Regions from separate parts of the Bradyrhizobium betae genome, predicted to be linked through region 1. Evidence: predicted binding sites of a transcription regulator. Region 1 holds the regulator's gene; the other holds the start of a gene.
What was found. Region 1 encodes LexA, which represses DNA repair genes until DNA is damaged. Its sites were predicted from a motif close to TGTTCNNNNTGTGTTCNG; they were not measured.
Positions count from the first base shown of each region.

Region 2: F8237_RS32110 (single-stranded DNA-binding protein) is a predicted target of LexA. The motif match lies at 4,239-4,256, and genes of this name have one in related genera.

Region 1 is NZ_CP044543.1:6,546,616-6,553,685, forward strand. Features, by position in the region: gene F8237_RS31545 (ComEC/Rec2 family competence protein) at 1-1,830, shown strand, start outside; gene F8237_RS31550 (GAF domain-containing protein) at 1,840-2,781, opposite strand; gene F8237_RS36155 (hypothetical protein) at 3,036-3,464, opposite strand; gene F8237_RS31560 (hypothetical protein) at 3,654-3,854, opposite strand; gene lexA (transcriptional repressor LexA) at 4,047-4,748, opposite strand; gene F8237_RS31570 (molybdopterin molybdotransferase MoeA) at 4,925-6,136, opposite strand; gene F8237_RS31575 (hypothetical protein) at 6,366-6,560, opposite strand; gene F8237_RS31580 (HAD family hydrolase) at 6,709-7,070, opposite strand, start outside.
Region 2 is NZ_CP044543.1:6,665,231-6,672,300, reverse strand. Features, by position in the region: gene F8237_RS32120 (potassium transporter Kup) at 1-422, shown strand, start outside; gene gyrA (DNA gyrase subunit A) at 479-3,226, opposite strand; gene F8237_RS32110 (single-stranded DNA-binding protein) at 3,586-4,083, opposite strand; gene F8237_RS32105 (outer membrane protein) at 4,547-5,296, shown strand; gene F8237_RS32100 (outer membrane protein) at 5,533-6,222, shown strand; gene F8237_RS32095 (outer membrane protein) at 6,366-7,070, shown strand, end outside.

The DNA of each region.
Region 1 (7,070 bases):
GAGCGCACCGATCGTTTCGTGCTGCGCGTGACGTCGATGGAGGCGCAGCGGAGCGACGTCAGGCTGGAGCGGGTGCGTCTCTCGGTGCGCAAGGGGACTGCGCCCGAGGTCGGCAGCTTCGTGCAGCTGAAGGCGCGGTTGATGCCGCCGATTTCGCCGGTGCGCCCGGGCAGCTACGATTTCTCCCGCGACATGTTTTTTCAGGGCATAGGCGCGTCCGGCTTCGTGATGGGCGCGATCGCGACCTCGGTGCCGCCGGATGCCGGCGGACTGCGGCTGCGCTATGCCGCGATCATGCAGGGCCTGCGCGACGCGATCGATGCGCGCATTCGGGCCACGCTCGACGGCGACAACCGCGCGATCGCGACCGCGCTGCTGACAGGTCGGCGCGATGCGATCACCACGCCCGTAAACGATGCGATGTTCATCTCGGGGCTCGGTCACGTGCTCTCGATCTCCGGCTACCACATGGCCGTCGTCGCCGGCGTCGTCTTCTTCGCGGTGCGCGCACTGCTCGCGCTCATTCCGGGGCTGGCGGTCGGCTTCGCCATCAAGAAATGGTCGGCGGCAGCCGCACTGGTCGCAGCAGCGTTCTACCTGCTGCTGTCGGGCGCGGAGGTCGCGACGCAGCGCTCGTTCTTCATGACGGCGGTGGTGCTGATCGCGGTGATGGTCGATCGCCGCGCCATCACTTTCCGCACGCTGGCGGTGGCCGCATTGATCGTGCTGGCCGTTGCGCCGGAGGCGCTGGTGCATCCGAGCTTCCAGATGTCGTTCGCGGCAACGCTCGGGCTCGTGGCGCTGGTGCAGATCGGCATGCCGAACCTGTTTGCCTCGCCCGATCATTCGACGACCGCACGCATCGCGATGTGGGGCGGCCGCGAGATCGCGATGCTGTTCCTGGCCTCGCTGATCGCGGGGCTTGCAACCACGCCCTATGCGGCCTTCCACTTCCACCGCGTCACGCCCTACGGCGTGCTCGCCAATCTCGGGGCGATGCCGGTGGTCTCGGCGCTGGTGATGCCGGCGGGACTGCTCGGATTGCTCGCGGCGCCCTTCGGGCTCGACAGCCTGTTCTGGTGGCTGATGGGGATCGGCATCGACTGGATGATCGCGGTGTCGCGCTGGGTGGCGGCGTTGCCGGGCGCGATCGGCCGCATCCCGGCTTTCGGCATCGCGCCGCTGATCGCGGCCAGCCTCGGGATCATTGTGATGGGCCTGCTGCGCACGCCGCTGCGCTGGTCGGGCGGGCTGCTGCTGTTGGCCGCGATCGCCTGGGGGCTATCCGCCCGGCAACCCGACATTCTCATCGCTGGTGACGGCCAGAGCGTTGCTGTGCGGGGCAGGGACGGGCAGCTGCATCTGATGAGAACCAGCAAGGACAGTTTTCTGCTGAAGGAGTGGCTGGCGGCCGACGCCGATCCGCGCGGCGCCGGCAGCGCCTCGCTTGGCGACGGCGCGTCCTGCGACGAGTCGGGTTGCGTGACGCCGCTTGCCGACGGGCGCCTGGTCGCGCTGGCTTTGCGCATCGATGCACTGGCGGACGATTGCAGCCGCGCCGCGCTGGTGGTGACGGCGCGGCGGGCGCCGCCGGATTGCGCGGCGATGGTGGTCGACCGGCAGCGTCTTTCGGCCCAGGGCGCGCTTGCACTGACACAGCGAGGGGATGGTTTTGCGGTTCAGGCGATGAAGGCGAGGGGCACTGACCGCCCGTGGTCGCCGGCGACCGCCGGTGAGGCTGATTTCGGCGCGAGCCTCGCACCGCAGGCGGCCGCTCCCCGCAACCGGGACGCGACACCGTCCGAGGCGGACATGCAGGCCGAGGATTGAGCGGGCCGGCTAGAGGTACCAGGCCAGCACGGCTTCGAGCCCGGCGTTCCCGATCACCGGCAGGGCCACCAACTGGCTCAATCCGGCTGCGCGAGCTTGAGCTGCCGCGATCGAGCCGTCATGCGCCAGATCATCGTTGAGCGCGGGCATGCCGGTGGCCCAGGCGCCGCCGATGCTGCCGTCGCCCCTGGCGATGGGTTTATCTGCATAGAGCGCGGCGAGGTCGGTCTGCGCGCTGCAATCGCCGGCGCGAAACACCAGCGCCGAGCGGGCCTCGTTCGGGACCCAGATCTCGAAGCGTCGCGCGATTGGCGTGGCCTGCGCCGAGAGGAAGGTCAGGACCCAGGTGTGGCCGGTGCCGGTCCGGTAGGGCACGCCGACGCCGAGATTGATCCCGACCTTGGCGGCGTCATCCCAGCGCAGGAAGCTCCTGGCGTCGTGCAGATCCTTGATGATCAGCGGCAGGCCGGCTTTCCAGGTGCGGCCGGGCAGGCCGAAGCCGCGCGGAAACTTGGTGTGGCGCGAGTTGAATTCGAACATCTCCGCCGCGCCGTAATAGCCGTCGACCAGCCCCATCTCGTGGGACACCTCGGCATCGTTGTGCCAAAGCTCGATCGCGCCGACATGCGCCTCGTCGTCGCCGCAGAACAGCACCATCACCGCTTGCAGGAATTCGCCGGCGTATACCGGCACCGCCACGCCGCAGGTCAGGCCGGCCGCCAGCGCCTGATCGGTCCGCTTGAAATAGGAGTTGGCGAATTTGGTGAGGATCACGGGATGGCCGCAGGCCCAGGCCTTGCCGGGAAGGCCCTCGTCATATCCGAAGCGCAAATCTTCGCTGGCGGCCTTGAACGCTGACAGCCCCTCGCTGTAGAGGCCGCCGCCGAATTCCAGCCGCGTCCGCGTCCGGTCGGGCACCCAGAGTTCAACGACGCGAATGAAGGTCTTCATCGAACGTGTCCGCCGCCAAGAGCCAAGACACCAGCCAAGACGCCAACCGGGACAGCATCGGCCATTTGCTTGCGGAACGGACGTTCAAAATTCAGGCAGGACCGCGCAAACTTCGTGCGGCGGGGAGGGATGGTGGGCTGGCTTCGCCGCCTCGGGTTTTGGAGACACAAACCATTCTGTGTCGCCGGCCTCGGCCGGCGATGGGAATTTCCATCCTGTGTCCCGACCCGAAGGGAAGGCCGGGGATCGCTGCGTCAGCCGATCGGCAAGCGGGTGATGCTCTGTCGGCCGTCGGCGCTGGACTGCGGCCTGCCCTCGCCAAGGGGCTGTGTCACCGGCAGTTGCAGCACGGTCGCGTGCTGGCCTTCGACGAGCTGTGTCACCAGCACGTATTTGCCGTCGGGGAATTCGATCGCGTCATGATGACGGTCGGGAATGTGCGGATCGATCTTGCCGAACTTGCCGACGCGGGAGTTGACGCTACGCGTCCAGATCCAGCGATTGTCGTAGCGGACGTTGTCGGCGAAGGCGAGCTCCGTTCCCGGCAACAGGCAGACCGCAACGGCCGGATCTGCTGCGGAGGCAAAGCCGCGCGTCGAGGTGCCGCGGAAGGTTGTCGAGACGATCGTCTCGCCGACTTCCGCGGGACGCGATGCGACGGCATGCAGGCTGTAGTCACACATCGGGGGGCTCCTCATGCGAGATAGCGGCCCGCGCCTCTTCTGAGGCACAGGCCTCTATCAGAGTGGAAGCACCAAGCGTCTGCCCGGTTGTAGGCAAATCTGCGGCTCGCCGCCGCAGTCTGCGATCACATTATCTTTTTCCGGATGCACCGGACCAATGCCTGCTTCCGTGCATAAGGGCCGCGCGTGTCAGCGGCCAGCAGGTGCCGACCAGCCGGAATATTGCCAGCCCGGTTGCGAGGGCTGCTCGACCGCGTTGTGGGCATTGCGGATTGGCTGGCTGGCCACCGTCTCCTTGCGGATCGGGTGCTGTGCCTGTGCGGCAAAGGCCTGCGACGCTGATGCTGCGATCAGCGCCGCCGCGATCGTGCTTGAGATGATCTTGCGCATGGCTTCTCCTCGAACCTGAGGCCGCAAAGCAACGTTGCTTCGTGCGGCGTGTCGAGGATGTAGCGCTGGAAGAGGGGCCGGATAATCTGCGCGAAACCAGAAAGACTATCCAGCGGGAGCGGACAATCGTCCGCTCCAATCGTTCAACGCGCGGCCGTCGATCGGCAGTCGCGCGACAGGCTCAGGACTCGCTCAGTACTTGCGATAGAGCCCGATCAGCTTGCCCTGGATCTTCACCCGGTTGGGCGGCAGGATGCGCACTTCATAGGCCGCATTGGCGGGCTCGAGAGCGATCGAGGCGCCGCGGCGGCGGAAGCGCTTGAGCGTCGCTTCCTCGTCGTCGATCAATGCCACGACGATATCGCCGGTGTCGGCGCTCTCGTTGCGCTGGATCAGCGCCATGTCGCCGTCGAGGATGCCAGCCTCGACCATGGAATCGCCGCGCACTTCCAGCGCGTAATGTTCGCCCGAGCCGAGCATGTCAGGCGGTACGCTGATGGTGTGGCTGCGCGTCTGCAAAGCCTCGATCGGCGTGCCGGCTGCAATCCGGCCCATCACGGGCACGGCGACGGGGCGCTCGCCCTCATCCGCGGATGCGCTTGAGGTGGTGCGCACCTTGCCGAGATTGCCCTCGATGACGCTCGGCGTGAAGCCGCGGCGGCTGCCGGCGGCGGCCTGAAGCTCGGGCAGCTTGATCACCTCGATGGCGCGGGCGCGGTTCGGCAGCCGGCGGATGAAGCCGCGCTCCTCGAGCGCGGTGATCAGGCGATGGATGCCTGATTTCGAGCGCAGATCGAGCGCGTCCTTCATCTCGTCGAAGGAGGGCGGCACGCCGCTTTCCTTCAGCCGTTCGCTGATGAATCGCAGAAGCTCGTATTGTTTGCGCGTTAACATCTCGACCAAAATCCCCCGGTTGATGTCGTCCGATTCCGAGACGCTGAATTCAGCAGTAAGTCGCTACATGCTCGAAACAAATCATGAACGGACACTATATGTTCGATACATGTTCCGCAACTGCTTAATTTACCGTGAACGCTGCAAAGTTCGCGGAACGCATGCGAACGAGGCGGTCAGACGGGCAGTCGCAGCACCTCGCAAGGCGTGCCGGATTCGGCCTTCGCCGCGAACGGCGCTCGCACGAGAAGTGCCTGTGCCGCAGCGAGATTCGAAAGCAGCGAGGAATCCTGGTGATTGACGGGAATGGCAGCGAGCGTGCCGTCGTCACGCAACTCGAGGCGTGCGCGCAGATAATCCTCGCGCTGGTCATTGGCGCCGATGTCGCGGCCGAGCACCGCGCGCTCGCGGCGATGATGAATCACCGAACGGCCCGACAGCGCACGAATCAGCGGCACCATGAACAGGAAGCCGCAAACGTAGGATGACACGGGATTGCCGGGCAGGCCGATCACGCGCATCGACCCGAGCCGCCCGTTCATCATCGGCTTGCCCGGCCGCATCGCGATCTTCCAGAACGCCATCGAGACGCCTTCGTCCCGCAGCGCCTGCTGGACCAGATCATGGTCGCCGACCGAGGCACCGCCGGTCGTGATCAGGATATCGGCGCCACTCTCGCGGGCACGCCGGATGCCGGCTGTGGTTGCTGCAAGCGTGTCGGCGGCAATACCGAGGTCGATGGTGTCGGCGCCCTCGCTGCGGGCGAGCGCGTGCAGGGCGTAGCCGTTGGAATAGACGATCTGGCCGGGACCCGGCGTGCTGCCCGGCATCACCAGCTCGTCGCCGGTGGCGAGGATGGCGACCTTCGGACGGCGGCGGACGGGCAAATGCGGGTGATTCATGCCGGCGGCGAGCGCGAGGTCGCGCTCGGTGAGGCGGGCTCCCTGGTGCAACAGCACGTCGCCTTCCGAGAAGTCGACGCCAGCGGGCCGGATGTGACGCCCGATCATGGCTGCTTCCTTGATCGTGACGCGCTTGCCCTCGGCAACCGTATCCTCCTGGATCACGACGGCGTCGGCGCCATCAGGAACGACGCCCCCGGTGAATATCCGCACCGCTTCGCCGGCGCTGACCGTTCCTGCAAACGGGCGGCCCGCCGCGACCTCGCCGATCACGGTCAGTTGGGAATCGATCCCGGCCGCATCGGCCGCGCGCACCGCATAGCCGTCCATCGCCGACATCGCCTGCGGCGGCTGCGTCCGCCGCGCCGCGACATCGCGCGCGAGCACACGGTGAAAGGCCTGGTCGAGCGCGATCGTTTCTTCAGGCAGCGGCTCTGTACCCGCGAGCACCGCGGCAAGCGCGTCAGAAACCGGCATGAGGGCCACGAGTGAAAACTCCAGCTACGCCCGCTTGGGCAAATCAGCGGCGAGAGTTCTAACCGAGCGCGGGCGCGGAGGCAAAGTAGCGACGAGCAGGATGAAATATCCTGCTTCAGCATTTACTGTTAGCGAGGAAGCGTCAGATCCGCCTCGGCATGATCCCGAAGGCGAGACAGACCGGCACGGGAATAGCCGCGGCAAGGACGAGAACGACGAGCGCCACGGCCAGCATCGGTCACGTCCCCGGCTGCTTGACCGGACTGACATCCGGCGCTGCGGCGCCCTGGTCCCTGTCGGGCATCGGATCGGCCTGGGATTTCAGGTCGGCGGCTTTGCTGATCAGTTTTGCGGAAAGGTCAGAATCCGAGGTGGTTCTGGCGAATTTCATCAGCAGGGAGGCCTGCTTGGTGAGGTAGGTTTTGCCCAGCACGATGATACGTCCGATGTAGAATTCCCAACGGAGTCATGAGTCCGGAAGCGGGCATTCGTTCCCGGAACTGCGTATAAAATTGCACAAAGTGTTTTGGTTCCTCATGCCCGGCCAAAATTGTTCCGGGACTTGGCCGTTGGTCCAGCTGTCAGATGCCGAGTGCCCTCAGCGCATTCCCGACATCGGTCGGCGAGGTCACGTGCACGGCGGTCAGGCCGCATGCCCGCGCTCCCTCGATGTTCTCGGCAAGATCGTCGAAGAACACGATCCGGTTCGCCGGCACGCCCATCGCCGCCACGACATGGTCGAAGGCCTCCGCATCCGGCTTGCGCAGGCCGATACTGGACGACAGGTACACATCGCGGAAGTGGTCGAGCAGGCCGGCATACTCTTTCGAGAAATAGTCCACATGCGGCCGGTTGGTATTGGAGAAGGCGTAGAGCGGCATCCGCTTCGCCGCGCGCGGCAACAGCTCGGCGATGTCAGGCATCTCGCCCGCGAAGATCGCGT
Region 2 (7,070 bases), 120 kb from region 1:
GCGTGCCGCTGACACTCACGCAATTCGTCAAGCACAACCACGTCCTGCACGAGCGCGTCATCCTCGTCACGGTCCTGATCGAAGACGCCCCTCACATTGCCGACGAGGAGCGCGCCGAGGTGATCGAGATCATCACCGGCATCACCCGCGTGATCCTGCATTACGGCTTCATGCAGAACCCGACGATCTATGATGGGCTCAAGCTCACTTGCCGCCAGGGCAAGCTGCCCGGCATCGACCTTTCCGACGTCACCTACTACGTCGGCCGCGAGACCATCATCCCGCGCGAGGACGTCCCGGGCATGTGGGTCTGGCGCGAAGGCGTGTTCGCATTCCTGCAGCGGAACGCCGAACGCTCCGCCGCGTTCTTCGGCGTGCCGACCAAGCAGGTGGTGGAGTTCGGGACGGAGCTTGAGATTTAGCGAAATTCGTAGCCCGGATTTCGCTTCGCGCCGTCCGGGCTACGAGGGCTGAATGATCACTCCCCGCTCGTCTCCCCATTCGCGCCGTTGCCGCTCTCAGCCTCTTCCGTGATGTGCTCGACCGACACCACGTGCTCGTCCTCGGCGGTGTCGAACACGATCACGCCCTGGGTCGAGCGGCCGGCGACGCGGATGCCCTCGACCGGGCAGCGGATCAGCTGGCCCTTGTCGGTGACCAGCATGATCTGGTCGGCGTCTTCCACGGGGAACGACGCCACCAGATTGCCGTTGCGGTTGTTGACGCTCATGGCGACGATGCCTTTGCCGCCGCGGCCCGTGGTGCGGTACTCGTAGGACGATGTGCGCTTGCCGTAGCCGTTGACGGAGACGGTGAGCACGACCTGCTCGGCCGCCGACATCTCGACATAGCGTTCCGACGGAATCTGGAAGCTGCCGGAGGTCGTCTCTTCAGCCTCGGCATCCACTGCCGGCTCCTCGGCCGTGGCTTCGCCGGCAACCGCGCGGCGCATCTTCAGATAGGCCGAGCGTTCGTCCGAGGACGTCTCGACGTGACGCAGGATCGCCAGCGAGATCACCTTGTCGCCCTCGGCAAGCGCGATACCGCGCACACCCATCGAGGTGCGCCCGGTGAACACACGAACGTCGGTGACGGGGAAGCGGATGCACTGGCCGCCGGCGCCGGTGAGCAGCACGTCGTCGTGCTCGGTGCAGATCTGCACGTCGACGATCGCTTCGTTCTCGTCGAGCTTCATGGCGATGATGCCGGAGCGGCGGACGTCGACGAAGTCGGACAGCTTGTTGCGCCGGACGTTGCCGCCGGTGGTCGCGAACATCACATCGAGGTTGCCCCAGGTCGATTCATCCTCGGGCAGCGGCATGATGGTGGTGATGCGCTCGCCCTGCTCCAGCGGCAGGATGTTGATCAGCGCCTTGCCGCGCGCGTTGGGCGCAGCCATCGGCAGGCGCCAGACCTTTTCCTTGTAGACCTGGCCGCGCGAGGAGAAGAACAGCACCGGCGTATGCGTCGACGCCACGAACAGGCGGCTGACAAAGTCCTCGTCGCGGGTCTGCATGCCGGCGCGGCCCTTGCCGCCGCGGCGCTGGGCCCGGTAGGCCGACAGCGGCACGCGCTTGACGTATCCGGCATGGGACACGGTGACGACCATGTCCTCGCGCTGGATCAGGTCCTCGTCCTCGACCTCGCCTTCCTGCTCGATGATCAACGTCTTGCGCGGGGTTGCGAACTCGGCCTTCACCTCGGCAAGCTCGGTCTTGATGATGCCGAGCACGCGCTCGCGCGAGCGCAGGATGTCGAGATAGTCGGCGATTTCAACGGCAAGTTTGGAGAGTTCGTCGCCGATCTCCTCACGGCCCAGAGCGGTAAGGCGCTGCAGACGCAGGTCGAGAATGGCCCTCGCCTGCTCCATCGACAGCCGGATCGTGCCGTTTTCGCTGATGCGGTGGCGCGGATCGTCGATCAGCGTCAGCATGTCCTCGACGTCCCGGGCCGGCCAGTCGCGCGACATCAGGGTGTCGCGCGCGGTGGTCGGATCGGGCGAGGTCCGGATGACGCGGATCATCTCGTCGATGTTGGCGACCGCGATGGCGAGACCGACCAGGATGTGGGCGCGATCGCGCGCCTTCGCGAGCAGGAACTTGGTGCGACGCGTGACGACCCGCTCACGGAAGTCGACGAAGATCGCCAGCAGGTCCTTCAGATGCATGATCCGCGGACGGCCGCTGTCGAGCGCCACCATGTTGACGCCGAAGCTCGTCTGCAGCGGCGTGAATCGGTACAGCTGGTTCAGCACCACGTCCGGCACCGCGTCGCGCTTCAATTCGATGACGACGCGGTAGCCGTCTCGGTCGGATTCGTCGCGCAGGTCGCCGATGCCCTCGATCTTCTTTTCCTTGACCAGCTCGGCGATGCGCTCGACCATCGTCGCCTTGTTCACCTGGTAGGGAATCTCGGTGATGATGATCGCCTCGCGCTCCTTGCGGATGGCCTCGATCGCGACCTTGCCGCGCATCATGATCGAGCCGCGGCCGAGGTGATAGGCGGCGCGGATGCCCGCGCGCCCGAGAATGACGCCACCCGTCGGGAAATCAGGTCCTGGCACGATGTTGATGAGTTCTTCGATGGTGAGCGCGGGGTTGTCGATCAGCGCAACGCAGGCGTCGATGACTTCGCCGAGATTGTGCGGCGGAATGTTCGTGGCCATGCCGACCGCGATGCCGCCCGCGCCGTTGACCAGGAGGTTCGGGAACTTGGCCGGAAGAACCGAGGGCTCGGTCTCGTTGTTGTCGTAGTTCGGCTGGAAGTCGACGGTGTCCTTGTCGATATCGGCCAGCAGGGCCAGCGCCGACTTGGTCAGCCGCGCCTCGGTGTAACGATAGGCGGCCGGGGGATCGCCGTCGACCGAGCCGAAATTGCCCTGACCGTCGATCAGCGGCACCCGCATCGAGAAGTCCTGCGCCATGCGGACCATGGCGTCGTAAATCGACTGGTCGCCGTGCGGATGATACTTACCGATGACGTCGCCGACCACGCGGGCGGATTTGACGTACTTCTTGTCGGGCGTGTGGCCCTGCTCGTGCATCGAGTACAGGATGCGCCGGTGCACCGGCTTCAGGCCGTCGCGGGCATCGGGCAGCGCACGCGCCACGATCACGCTCATGGCGTAGTCGAGATACGACTTCTTCATCTCCTCGAAGATGGAGACGGGTCGAATATCCGAGGGTTGCGCCGGCTGGTCGCCGGGCTTGTCGTCGTCGTCAGCCAAGGGGGAATCCGGTGAGGTTTTATCTGGGAATCATATAGCGCATCGCCCCCCTGATAACCACCCTCGCGGGGGTCAAGGGAAGCGCTTTTTCCGCTTATTTTTCCAACGACTTAAGGCCTGAAAGGCGACGCGCTGGACGAACCTGGAATTGACCTGCCAAACCGTCCGCCCCGCCGGCCGGGCAGCACGGCGCGCCTGCCCCCGTCAGCCCGTTTGCCACGACGCAATCCAAGCTCACCCCAAACATGAAGCGGGCCCGGGAATCCCGAGCCCTTCCTGCCGATTAGCGAGATTTGCTCACACGAGATGGGAAGCGCCGCCGATCCGGTAGGCGCGTCCTCGTCTCGCGATTATCGTTCTCAGAACGGGATGTCGTCGTCCATGTCGCTGTTGCGACCACCGCCACCGCCGGCGGCAACCGCACGGCGCGGTGCGCTGCTGACCGGACCGGACGCGCCGAAATCGCCGCCCGGCTCGTCGCCGAAGCTGCCGCCTCCGCCGCCGCTGCGGCCGTCGAGCATCGTCAGGGTCGAGTTGAAGCCCTGGAGCACGACCTCGGTGGAGTACTTCTCGACACCGGCCTGATCGGTCCATTTGCGGGTCTGAAGTGCGCCTTCGATGTAAACCTTGGCGCCCTTCTTCAGGTACTGCTCGGCGACCTTGCAGAGCCCTTCATTGAAGATCACGACGCGGTGCCACTCGGTCTTTTCCTTGCGCTCGCCGCTGTTCTTGTCGCGCCAGGTTTCCGAAGTCGCGATGCTCAGATTCGCGATCGGCCGCCCGTCCTGGGTGCGGCGGATTTCAGGATCCTTGCCGAGATTTCCAACCAGAATGACCTTGTTGACGCTTCCCGCCATGCCGCTCTCCACTCCGAATGCCACTGAATGTCCAAAGGCGGGGTCCGCGCCAAACGGTCCTCTGCCACCCTGTTGAGGCGAACCTATACGCTTGCGAGCACGGATCAGCCCGTCACCCCTCAGGTTATCCCCATATATAGCATCGACGGCGGGCTCGTTCCAGATTTGTTCTCCGCCGACATTCGAAACACCCGTTGCTCGACAGCAGGGCTAGGCAGCAAAAAAAACGCGGATTTCGGCGGAACCCGATGGAACTTTTTTGGGTTCCCCGGCACAGGAAAAATCACTTAACATTCATTTACTTATCGCCCCCTCAGTTCGTCCCGGACTGTTGTATTTTGGAGACGGACTCTGGCGACAATGCGGGCTACGGTTGCTGCGGAATTAGATCATATGGGCGTCGCGCCTGACCGACCGCTTCGGGGATTTCACGAGAAGCGGGCAAGATATGGGAGAGACCGTAATGAACAAGATTCTGGCAATTGCATTTGGTGCCGCTGCGTTGGGCCTGTCTGCTCCGGCGAGCGCGGCAGATCTGGCCGCACGCCCCTACACCAAGGCGCCGATGGCCGTGCCCGCGCCCATCTACAACTGGACCGGCTTCTATGTCGGTGTGCAGGGCGGCGGCGGCTGGGGCCGTAGCGACGAGACCTTCTTCGGCGCACCGAATACGGCGATCTTCGCCGGGACCCAGAAGTACGACACCAGCGGCGGCTTCGTCGGCGGCGTGTTCGGCTACAACTGGCAGTCCGGCCCGGCCGTGTTCGGCATCGAGGGCGACTATCACTGGGCTGACATCAGCGGCCGTTCTGCCCAGATCAATGCCGGCGTCGGCGACACCTACTTCACGAAGATCCGCGGCTTCGGCGATATCAAGGGCCGTCTCGGCTATTCGACCGGTCCCGCCCTCTGGTTCGTCAGCGGCGGTGCCGCGGTCGGTGACATCCAGCACCGCTATGATGGCGTTCCCGGAAACGTCTTCGTCCAGAACGACTGGCGCTGGGGTTGGACCATCGGTGCCGGCGCCGAATACATGTTCGCTCCGAACTGGTCGGCCAAGGTCGAGTACAACTACATCGATTTCGGCAAGAGCTCGATCCAGTACTCCGCTGTGCCCACCAACCGCTCGGAGTGGACCGACACCGTCCACACCATCAAGGCTGGCGTGAACTATCACTTCAACTGGGGCGGCCCGGTCGTCGCGAAGTACTGATATCCTTCTGATATCACTTGCAGATCAAAGGCCGGCCTCGCGCCGGCCTTTTTGCTGCGCGCAGGCTGCCGGAACAATGGGTCAGGGACCATTACATTGTGCAACTGCTGTGGCTTTTGAGAGACACAACTTGCGGCTTCAATGGTGTAAGCCGACATCAGTTGGACCACAGCGTCCGATGCCCTTCCGAACGCACGGAAGGCAACAACAGAAACGGGACTGGGATTAGGTTGATAATGAAGAAGGTTTTGTTGGCTTCGGCCTGTTTGTTCGCTCTCGCTGCTCCGGCTTCGGCCGCTGATCTCGCAGCGCGCCCCTACACCAAGGCACCGGTGGCTGTGGCCTCGGTCTACAACTGGACCGGCTTCTACCTCGGTATCGTCGGTGGCGGCGCCTGGGAGAACGGCTCGGGCGATCCGAAGATGAAGGGTGGCTTCGTCGGCGGCACCGCCGGCTACAACTGGCAGACCGGCAACGTCGTGTTCGGCGTCGAGGCCGACGGCGCTTGGGCTGACGTCAGCGCTTCGGCGACCGGCGCGACCGTTGTCCCCGGCTTCGGTGTCGTGACTGCGACCGCAACCTCGAAGACCGATGCGATGGGCACCGTGCGCGGCCGCATCGGCTACGCCGTCAACCAGGTCCTGTTCTACGGCACCGGCGGCTACGCCTGGATCGACAACAAGATCTCCCTTTCCGCGCTCGGCGTGACCGCGTCGGACAGCAAGTGGCACTCCGGCTGGACCGTCGGCGCCGGCGTCGAAGCGTTCTTCGCGCCGCAGTGGTCGGTCAAGGGCGAGTACCTCTATCGCAGCCTCGGCGGCGAGACCTACTTCTCGGGCGCCCTGCCCACCGGCACGCTCAACTTCCACACCGTGCAGGTCGGCGTGAACTATCACTTCGGGGGCCCGGTGGTTGCGAAGTACTGAGCTTCGCCTCCAACGCCATCGCGTTACGAAAGGCCGGCCTTGTGCCGGCCTTTTTGTTTTCGCGCTAACGAACATCCAACCGTCAAGGAATCGTGGGGCGAGAATCGCACCCGCGCATTGGCTTGGTGAGTTGGGGATCCGACATGAAGATTTGTGCGCTGGCCGCGGCCGGCTTGTTCGCACTCGGCGCGATCGCGCCAGCGGCGGCCGCCGATCTGCCGCTCTATCCCAAGGCGGCGGTCGCGCCTGTCCTCACCTATGACTGGAGCGGCATCTATGCCGGCATCAACGGTGGCGGCGGCTGGGCCCATGCCTGCTGGAACGTAACCGGCGCGCTCGGCGTCGCGGTTGACCCGGCCGTCGGCGAAGGCTGCCACAACGCAGGCGGCGGCACGATCGGTGGACAGGTCGGCTATCGCTGGCAGAAGTCGCGCTGGGTGTTCGGCATCGAGGGCCAGGGCAACTGGGCCGACTTCAAGGGCAACAATGTCAGCGTAGCGCTGGCCCCGCTGACCAACCAGACCAGGATCGACGCCTTCGGCCTCTTCACCGGCCAGATGGGCTACGCCGTCAACAGCCTGCTGCTCTACGGCAAGGCCGGCGCGGCCGTGGCGCACGACAAATACGACACCTTCTTCCCGGGCGTGCCTGCGCTCGCGTTCAACAGCGTCAACCAGACCCGCTGGGGCTACACCATCGGCATCGGCGTGGAGTGGGGCTTTGCCGAGAACTGGTCTGTCGGCGGCGAGTACAATCATGTGTTCCTCGGCCATCACAGCGCCGACTTCGCCACCCTCACCGGCGGATTCCTCGCGCGCACCGACCGGATCGGCCAGGACATCGACATG